Regions from separate parts of the Streptomyces sp. R11 genome, predicted to be linked through region 3. Evidence: riboswitches for the same ligand, from Rfam matches in the RefSeq annotation. Region 3 holds a riboswitch; each other region holds the start of a gene.
What was found. A riboswitch is a leader RNA that binds a small molecule or an ion and turns the genes downstream of it on or off. The one in region 3 is predicted to bind cyclic di-AMP.

Region 1 (2,255 bases), 3.6 Mb from region 3:
CTAAAGTGTTCACCAAACGTGGAATAACCCTCTGATCAGGGGTGTTGTGGGCGCAACCGCCACTCAGCCGTGTGCACGCACACCGAAGGCCGGACCCGGGGATCGGGGTCCGGCCTTCGGCAGCGTGTCAGGCAGGTGGTTTCGCGGCAGGCGTCAGCCGATGGAGACGCCCTTCGAGCGGAGGTAGGCGACCGGGTCCAGGTCCGAGCCGTAGTCCGGGGTGGTGCGGATCTCGAAGTGGAGGTGCGGGCCGGTGACGTTGCCGGTCGCGCCGGAGAGCCCGATCTGCTGGCCCGCCGTCACTGACTGGCCGCTGGAGACGGACAGCGAGGACAGGTGGGCGTACTGGGCGTAGTGCCCGTCGGCGAGCTGGATGACGACCTGGTTGCCGTACGCGCCGCCCCAGCCGGCCGAGACGACGGTGCCCGCGCCGACCGCCTTCAGGGGGGTGCCGGTGGGGGCGGAGAAGTCGACACCGGTGTGGTAGCCGCTGGACCACATGCTGCCGGCCACCTTGTAGGCGGTGCCGAGGGTGGCGCCGTCGAGGGGGGCGGAGAAGCCGCTGGAGGCGCTGGTGTTCTCGGCGCTCTGGGCGGTCGTGGTGGTCTTCGACGCGGCGGACTTGGACGCCGACGACTTCGAGGCGGTCGTGTCCGAGGACGGCTTCGAAGGCGCGGAGGAGGAAGACGAGGGGGCGGACGAGGACTTGGGGGCGCTCGTCTCGGCCTTCTTGCCGCCGATGGTGAGCTTCAGACCCGGGTGGATCAGCGCCGGGTCCGCGCCGACGGCCTCACGGTTGTCGGCGTAGAGCTTCTTCCAGCCACCGCTGACGTTCTGGTCGTCGGCGATCTTCGCAAGGTAGTCGCCGACCTTGACCGAATAGGTCCGCGCGTCCGCCTTCTTGCCGGTGGCCTTCTTCTCGGCCTTCTTCTCGGCGACCGGAGCGGACTGAACGGCCTTTTCCGAAACGGACTGAGAGGGAGCGGCGTGGGCGCCGGCGGCCCCCATGAGCGGGAGAGCGAGAGCGGCGCCACCTGTTCCGGCGATGGCGATGGAGCGGGTGAAGCGCAGGGACTTCGGGCGGCGATGCTTACCCTTCGCGGGCATGGCGAATTCCTCTCCGGCGCCTGCGAGGTGAGCTGTCGGGTGCGGGCTGGAGATGCCCGGTCGCGTCGGGACGCGACTTGACCCCAAGCCGTTCCGGAGACCGGAACAGGCGGTTGTACCTGTGGGTCCCCCGCTCCTGCCGGGTACGGGTGAGTTAGCGCGGGATCCGGTCGGCGGCAGGATTAGGCGTCCGTCCGGATTGGTGTGGAACGTAAGCGAGGAAGACGCACCGGAACAAGTGAGGGGTTCCGTCCGAATGCGTTCCCGTTGATCCCTTGTGGGAATTACCGGTCACACTCCGTGAATTATCGGGACGTCGCCCGACTCAAAACCCCTCGAAAAGCATGTGAATTACGTGAACATGACGAGCGACGCACGGTCACGAATATGACGCTCCTCACGTGACACTTCTCCAGCTCCCTTTACTCCGGAGCGAGTTGGAATTTAAGGCGCCAATTCGGACAGAACTCCTAGATGCGACGCAGTCGGATAACTGTCGCATCAAGGTCGCCCCGCAAGTCGGTGCGTAGTCCGTGATGCACCAATACAGCCCCTCGGTGAATTTCGCCCGTTTCAAGGCATTCATACGACGCTGTCGGGTCCAGGGCGCGCAACCGCAGCGGCGGGGCGGGTTCGCCGTAGCTCTGAGCCTGGAGCCAGGCCAGGACGACCGTCTCGTCACCGAGTGCGTACTGGACCGCACTGAGCCCGCCACTCGGGGGCCGCAGCCGGTAGAGGTCGCCGCGCTGCACCACGGGCCGGATCTGCCTGTAGAGCGTCACCCACTCCCGCGCTTCGGCCAGCTCCCCCTCGGTCCACCGGGTGAGGTCGCCGCCGACGCCGAGCACTCCGGCCATCGCGCTCACGAACCGGAAGCGCAGGGAGGCGGCCCGGTGGTTGAGCATGGCGTTCGGGCTGTCGGTGACCCAGGCGGCCATGGCCCTCGCCGGGTGGATCTGGCTGAAGCCGTGCTGGATCGCGAGCCGGTCGAGGGGGTCGGTGTTGTCCGAGGTCCACACCTGGTCGGTACGGCTGAGCACACCGAGGTCGATCCGTCCGCCGCCGCCCGAGCAGGACTCGAAGGCGACGCCGGGGTGAGCGGCGCGCAGCCGGTCCAGCAGGGCGTACAGAGCGCGCACATGGTCGAC
Region 2 (2,255 bases), 3.1 Mb from region 3:
CGCTCGCGCCGCCCACGGGGCGGTGATCGGCCGGTGCTGCCACCCGAGTTGCCGCCCCTGCCCGCGCTGACCCGCGCGGAGGGTGAGTTGATCGACCGTTATCTCGACGTGGTGGACCTGCTCGGCCGGATCAACCCGGCGCAGGACGGCGACACCTACCGCGGACTGCGGGCCGCCCAGGCGCTCGTCCGCAAGGCGGCCGAGCTGCGGGACGCGCTGGCGCTGATGCACCAGCGGGGCGAGACGGAGCTGCACGCTCCCACGCTCGCGCGTGCGCTGCGCGTGCTGGACGGGGAGCGCCGCACGGCTCGTGTCACGGTGCCGCCGCGCTCCGACAGTTGACGACGCGCACAGGCCGATCCCGGACGCCTCGATCCCACTGACGAGGCGTCCGGAACAAGGCTCAAACGGACCAAACGGCGTACCCCCAATCGGCGTAGCAACGGCTCCTTTTGCTGGCCCATCAGGGTTGCGCAACGGGCATGAGCCCAGGGCGGAACAAGGCGCTCCATCGCTGGTCCGGGACTCCTTCGCCCCCTGGACGCCCTCTCGAACACGCGGGTACCCACCCGAACGGGTGAGTGGTGACTAACACCACAAATCCCCGGTTCCGTTGGGTATTTCGCTCATCCGTGCGTCAAGATCCCTGTCTGACGACAAGCCCCCGCCGCAGCGGCGGGGCGGTCCGGGCGGACGCCGAGTCCTGCCGCCGCCCGGATGACCGGTCGACAGGAGTGGATCGGCAGGAGTGGAGGACCCGAGCAAGACGGGTCGCCGGAGCGGACGTTCGTTCGATCCGAGCAGCCCTTGGGGTGAAGCCGCGGCAACGCGGCCGGGCAACTTCGCCAGCCCGAATCCGACAGGTCATCCTTCACAGGCGGCTGACGAAGGGTTGCGCATGACTGCGCTCAATCGTGTCCCGTCGCTCATGGCCCGGGCCGGCACGGCCTCGGCTCTCACCATCGCCGCAGTGGGCGGCTCGATAGTGGCGCCCGGCTTCACGTCCGAAGCAGAGGCGGCCACACCGGCGACGAAGGCACTTCAGGTCGCGGCCTCCAAGAAGGGCTCCCCGTACAAGTGGGGTGCCACGGGGCCGAACCGGTTCGACTGCTCCGGGCTGACGCTGTACTCGTTCAAGAAGGCGGGCAAGAAACTGCCCCGTACGGCGGCCCAGCAGTACAACAAGACCCGCCACATCTCCGCCAAGAGCCGCAAGGCCGGAGACCTGGTGTTCTTCCACTCGGGGTCGTACGTCTACCACGTCGGCATCTACGCCGGGAAGGGAAAGATCTGGCACTCCCCCAAGAGCGGGGACGTTGTAAAGCTGCAGAAGATCTGGACCAGGAGCGTCTGGTACGGCCGGGTCAAGTGACCCTCCCGGGGGCGATGGCGGCGGCCTGACACGCCGTCATCGCCCCCGAGGCACCAGAAAGGCCGTCAGACGGCCATCAGCGGCCCGGCGAGGAGTCCCACGCCGAAGGCCGTCAGCGCGACGCCGGTGACGGTCGTGACCGCCCGGGCGGCGCGCGGCTGGCGGAGCCATCGCCCGAGCCGGTCCACCAGCAGGGCGACCACCTGGAACCACACCATCGCGATCGCCAGCACGATCAGGGCGAGCAGCAGCGTCCGGGGCAGCGCGGGAGCGCCCGCGGGCACGAACTGCGGCAGCACGCTGAGGAACGTGAGGGACGCCTTCGGGTTGAGGGCGTTGGTGACGAAGCCCTGCCGCAGCGGTCGCCCGGTGGAATCCTCGCGCGTGTCCGTCACTTCACTCACTTCACTGCGCCGTTGCCGCAGGGTCTGGACGCCCAGGTACAACACGTAGGCCCCGCCGACCACCTGGAGCGCACGGAACAGCGCCGGTACGGCGGCCAGGACCGCGGCGACCCCCAGCACCGCCAGCGTCACATGCACCAGCAGCCCGGCCCCGATCCCGAACGCGCACGCGATGCCGGCCCGGCGGGAGACGAGGGCGTTGCGCACGACGACGGTGAAGTCGGCGCCGGGCATGGCGACGAGGCCGGCGGAGACCCCGGTGAAGGCGATGAGCTGAGCGTCCATGGCACCCAGCGTGCCGCGCGGAAGCCTTCAGCAGGTATTTCGAATATCCTGGGCTGCCCTAAAGCATTGGTTTAGGCAGACGAGGAGCCCGGCATGTACGACCCGACCAGGCTCGCCGCCCTGGTGGCGGTCGCCGAGGCGGGTTCGATCACCCGGGCGGCCGAGCGGCTCGGCTACACCACGCCCGCGCTCTC
Region 3 (2,255 bases):
CAGGAACGCCGGGGAACAGGTGTGAACGGACTTCAGCCGGGAACTTCAGAAGGACAGCTGGGAACTTCACAAGGACAGAGGCCGTAACGCCTCAGGGCGTGAGCCCCTTGCCGCGCAGCCACGCCAGCGGGTCGATGCCGCTGGAGCTGCCGCCGGGGTGCACCTCGAGGTGCAGGTGGGCGCCGGTCACGTTGCCCGTGGCGCCCACGCGGCCGATGACGTCACCGGTGTTGACCTTCTGGCCGACGCTCACGCTGATCGAGGACTGGTGCGCGAACCAGACCTCGGTGCCGTCGTCGAGGGTGAGTTCGGTCTTGTAGCCGTACGAGCCGTCCCAGCCGGCGAACGTGATCGTGCCGCTGTGCACGGCCTTGATCAGCGTGCCGGTGGGCGCGGCGAAGTCGAGGCCCGTGTGGTACCCGGAGGACCAGTAGGCGCCGGCCTGTCCGAAGGTCGAGGTGATGGTGTAGGAGGAGGTCGGCAGCGTGTACTGCTTGGCCAGCTCGGCGAGGCGCTCGGCCTCGGCCTTCTTGCGGGCCTCCTCCTCGGCCTCTGCCTTCGCGGCGGCGGCCTTGGCCTCGGCTTCCTTCTCCGCCTTGGCGGCCGCGTCGGCGGCCTCCTTCTCGGCGGCGGCGACCGCGGCTGCGGCGGCCTTGCTGTCGATCTGGTCCTGCTGGTACTCGGCCTGCGCGATGATCCGGCTCCGCAGCGCCTCACCGGCGTCGGAACCGCCCTGCGCGGTCTCGTCGTAGGTCTCGCCCATGGTGCTGAGCGCGGTGGCCGCGTCCTCGGCGGGCTCGGAGGAGTCGTCCGAGATCAGGGGCAGGTCCGGCATGGTGATCGCGACCGGCGGCTTGCCGCTGTTCGCGCTGGCCATGCCGCCCGCGCCGACGGCGGCTATGACACCGACGCCGAGAACCGTGGAGCTGCGGGCGAGTCCCCCGCCGCGCTGCTTGGAGACGCGATGCCTGCCGCGAACGGGACGAAGGGACTCCGCGGTGGGATTCCACTCCTCGAACGGGCCCTCGTCGGTGCGGTTGCGGTCGTAGCCGAAGGTGTCGGTGCTGCGCTGGCTCGGCACGAACGGGGCTTGCGGGGCAGGCCGGTTGGACGCCACGTGGGCGTACTCCTTTCCTTCCTTCTCGCCTACCGGGTTAGCTGACGGGTTCGGAGCAGGAAGGTCTCCTACGCGCGTATACCGCCCGTGACTTCACGGTGGTATCTGCGCGATTCACCCCAAGTTGGTGGTTCCCCGGTTCCCTTTCGAGATTCGGCGCATGCGCACGGAGCCGCCTCTTGTGACGGCTGGGACGACCGCGCTGCGTTATCGAACGTTAATAGACCCGGGGTGCGGATTCCAAGCTGTTCCACTTGATCATTAACGATTTTCGCCTGGACTTACGGGTCATGAGCGGCCTAAATCGGGCGAGTTGGCCAGACCTCAGACGCCACACAGGTGTTGACGGTGTGTCAGTTGTTATGCGGAGGGGGGTCGCCCGGTCACGTCCGGTGACAAGGATCAAGGAACCGCATCATGGCCGCCGTACGGCGATGAGGGCCATGTCGTCCGCCATCCCGCCCCCGGAGTGCCGCCGCACCTCCGCCGCCAGCTTCTCCAGCAGCGCCGCCGGCTCGCAACGGGCGTTGGCCCGCCCCGCCAGTCCCGCCTCGGGGTCGTAGAACCGGTCGTCGCCGTCCCGTGCCTCGCTCAGGCCGTCGGTGTACAGGAGCAGCGTGGCCCCGCTCGGGCAGTCGGCCTCCTGAGCCCGGTCGGGCCAGACGCCCAGCTCTCGCATGCCGAGCGGCAGCGCGGGCTCGGCGGCGGGCAGCGAGCGCACGGTGCCGTCGGCGTACAGCAGCAGGGGCGAGGGATGCCCGCGGTTGACGAGGCGCACGATCCCGCTGCCGTGCGGCAGCTCGGCGAGTACGACGGTGGTGAACCCCTCGGCGGACTCGGCCCACTCACGCCGGTCGCGCTCGCGCACCAGCGCCCGCTCCAGGCGCTGTGCGACCGCCTCCAGCGTGGTCTCCTGCTCGGCGGCCTCGCGGAAGGCCCCGATGACCACGGCGACCGCGCCCACCGCTCCGATGCCCTTGCCGCGCACGTCCCCCACGACGACCCGCAGGCCGTGCGGGCTGTCCTGCACGGCGTACAGGTCGCCGCCGATGGAGGCGCCCTCCTGCGCCGCCTCGTACCGTGCCGCGATCCGGAAGCCGCCGATCCGCTCGGCCGGCTCGGGCAGTACGGCGCGCTG

Region 1: linked by a shared signal. The riboswitch ahead of AB5J55_RS36795 (LysM peptidoglycan-binding domain-containing M23 family metallopeptidase) and the one ahead of AB5J55_RS19960 (M23 family metallopeptidase) in region 3 are both predicted to bind cyclic di-AMP.
Region 2: linked by a shared signal. The riboswitch ahead of AB5J55_RS05895 (C40 family peptidase) and the one ahead of AB5J55_RS19960 (M23 family metallopeptidase) in region 3 are both predicted to bind cyclic di-AMP.

The regions. Positions count from the first base shown of each region.
Region 1 covers NZ_CP163432.1:7,948,817-7,951,071, reverse strand. Annotated here, with positions in the region: gene AB5J55_RS36795 (LysM peptidoglycan-binding domain-containing M23 family metallopeptidase) at 154-1,107, opposite strand; cyclic di-AMP (ydaO/yuaA leader) riboswitch at 1,112-1,269, opposite strand; gene AB5J55_RS36790 (alpha-galactosidase) at 1,578-2,255, opposite strand, start outside.
Region 2 covers NZ_CP163432.1:1,296,885-1,299,139, forward strand. Annotated here, with positions in the region: gene AB5J55_RS05885 (ATP-dependent Clp protease proteolytic subunit) at 1-26, shown strand, start outside; gene AB5J55_RS05890 (hypothetical protein) at 34-342, shown strand; cyclic di-AMP (ydaO/yuaA leader) riboswitch at 685-895, shown strand; gene AB5J55_RS05895 (C40 family peptidase) at 899-1,372, shown strand; gene AB5J55_RS05900 (LysE family translocator) at 1,438-2,061, opposite strand; gene AB5J55_RS05905 (LysR family transcriptional regulator) at 2,155-2,255, shown strand, end outside.
Region 3 covers NZ_CP163432.1:4,378,524-4,380,778, forward strand. Annotated here, with positions in the region: gene AB5J55_RS19960 (M23 family metallopeptidase) at 92-1,117, opposite strand; cyclic di-AMP (ydaO/yuaA leader) riboswitch at 1,129-1,286, opposite strand; gene AB5J55_RS19965 (PP2C family protein-serine/threonine phosphatase) at 1,533-2,255, opposite strand, start outside.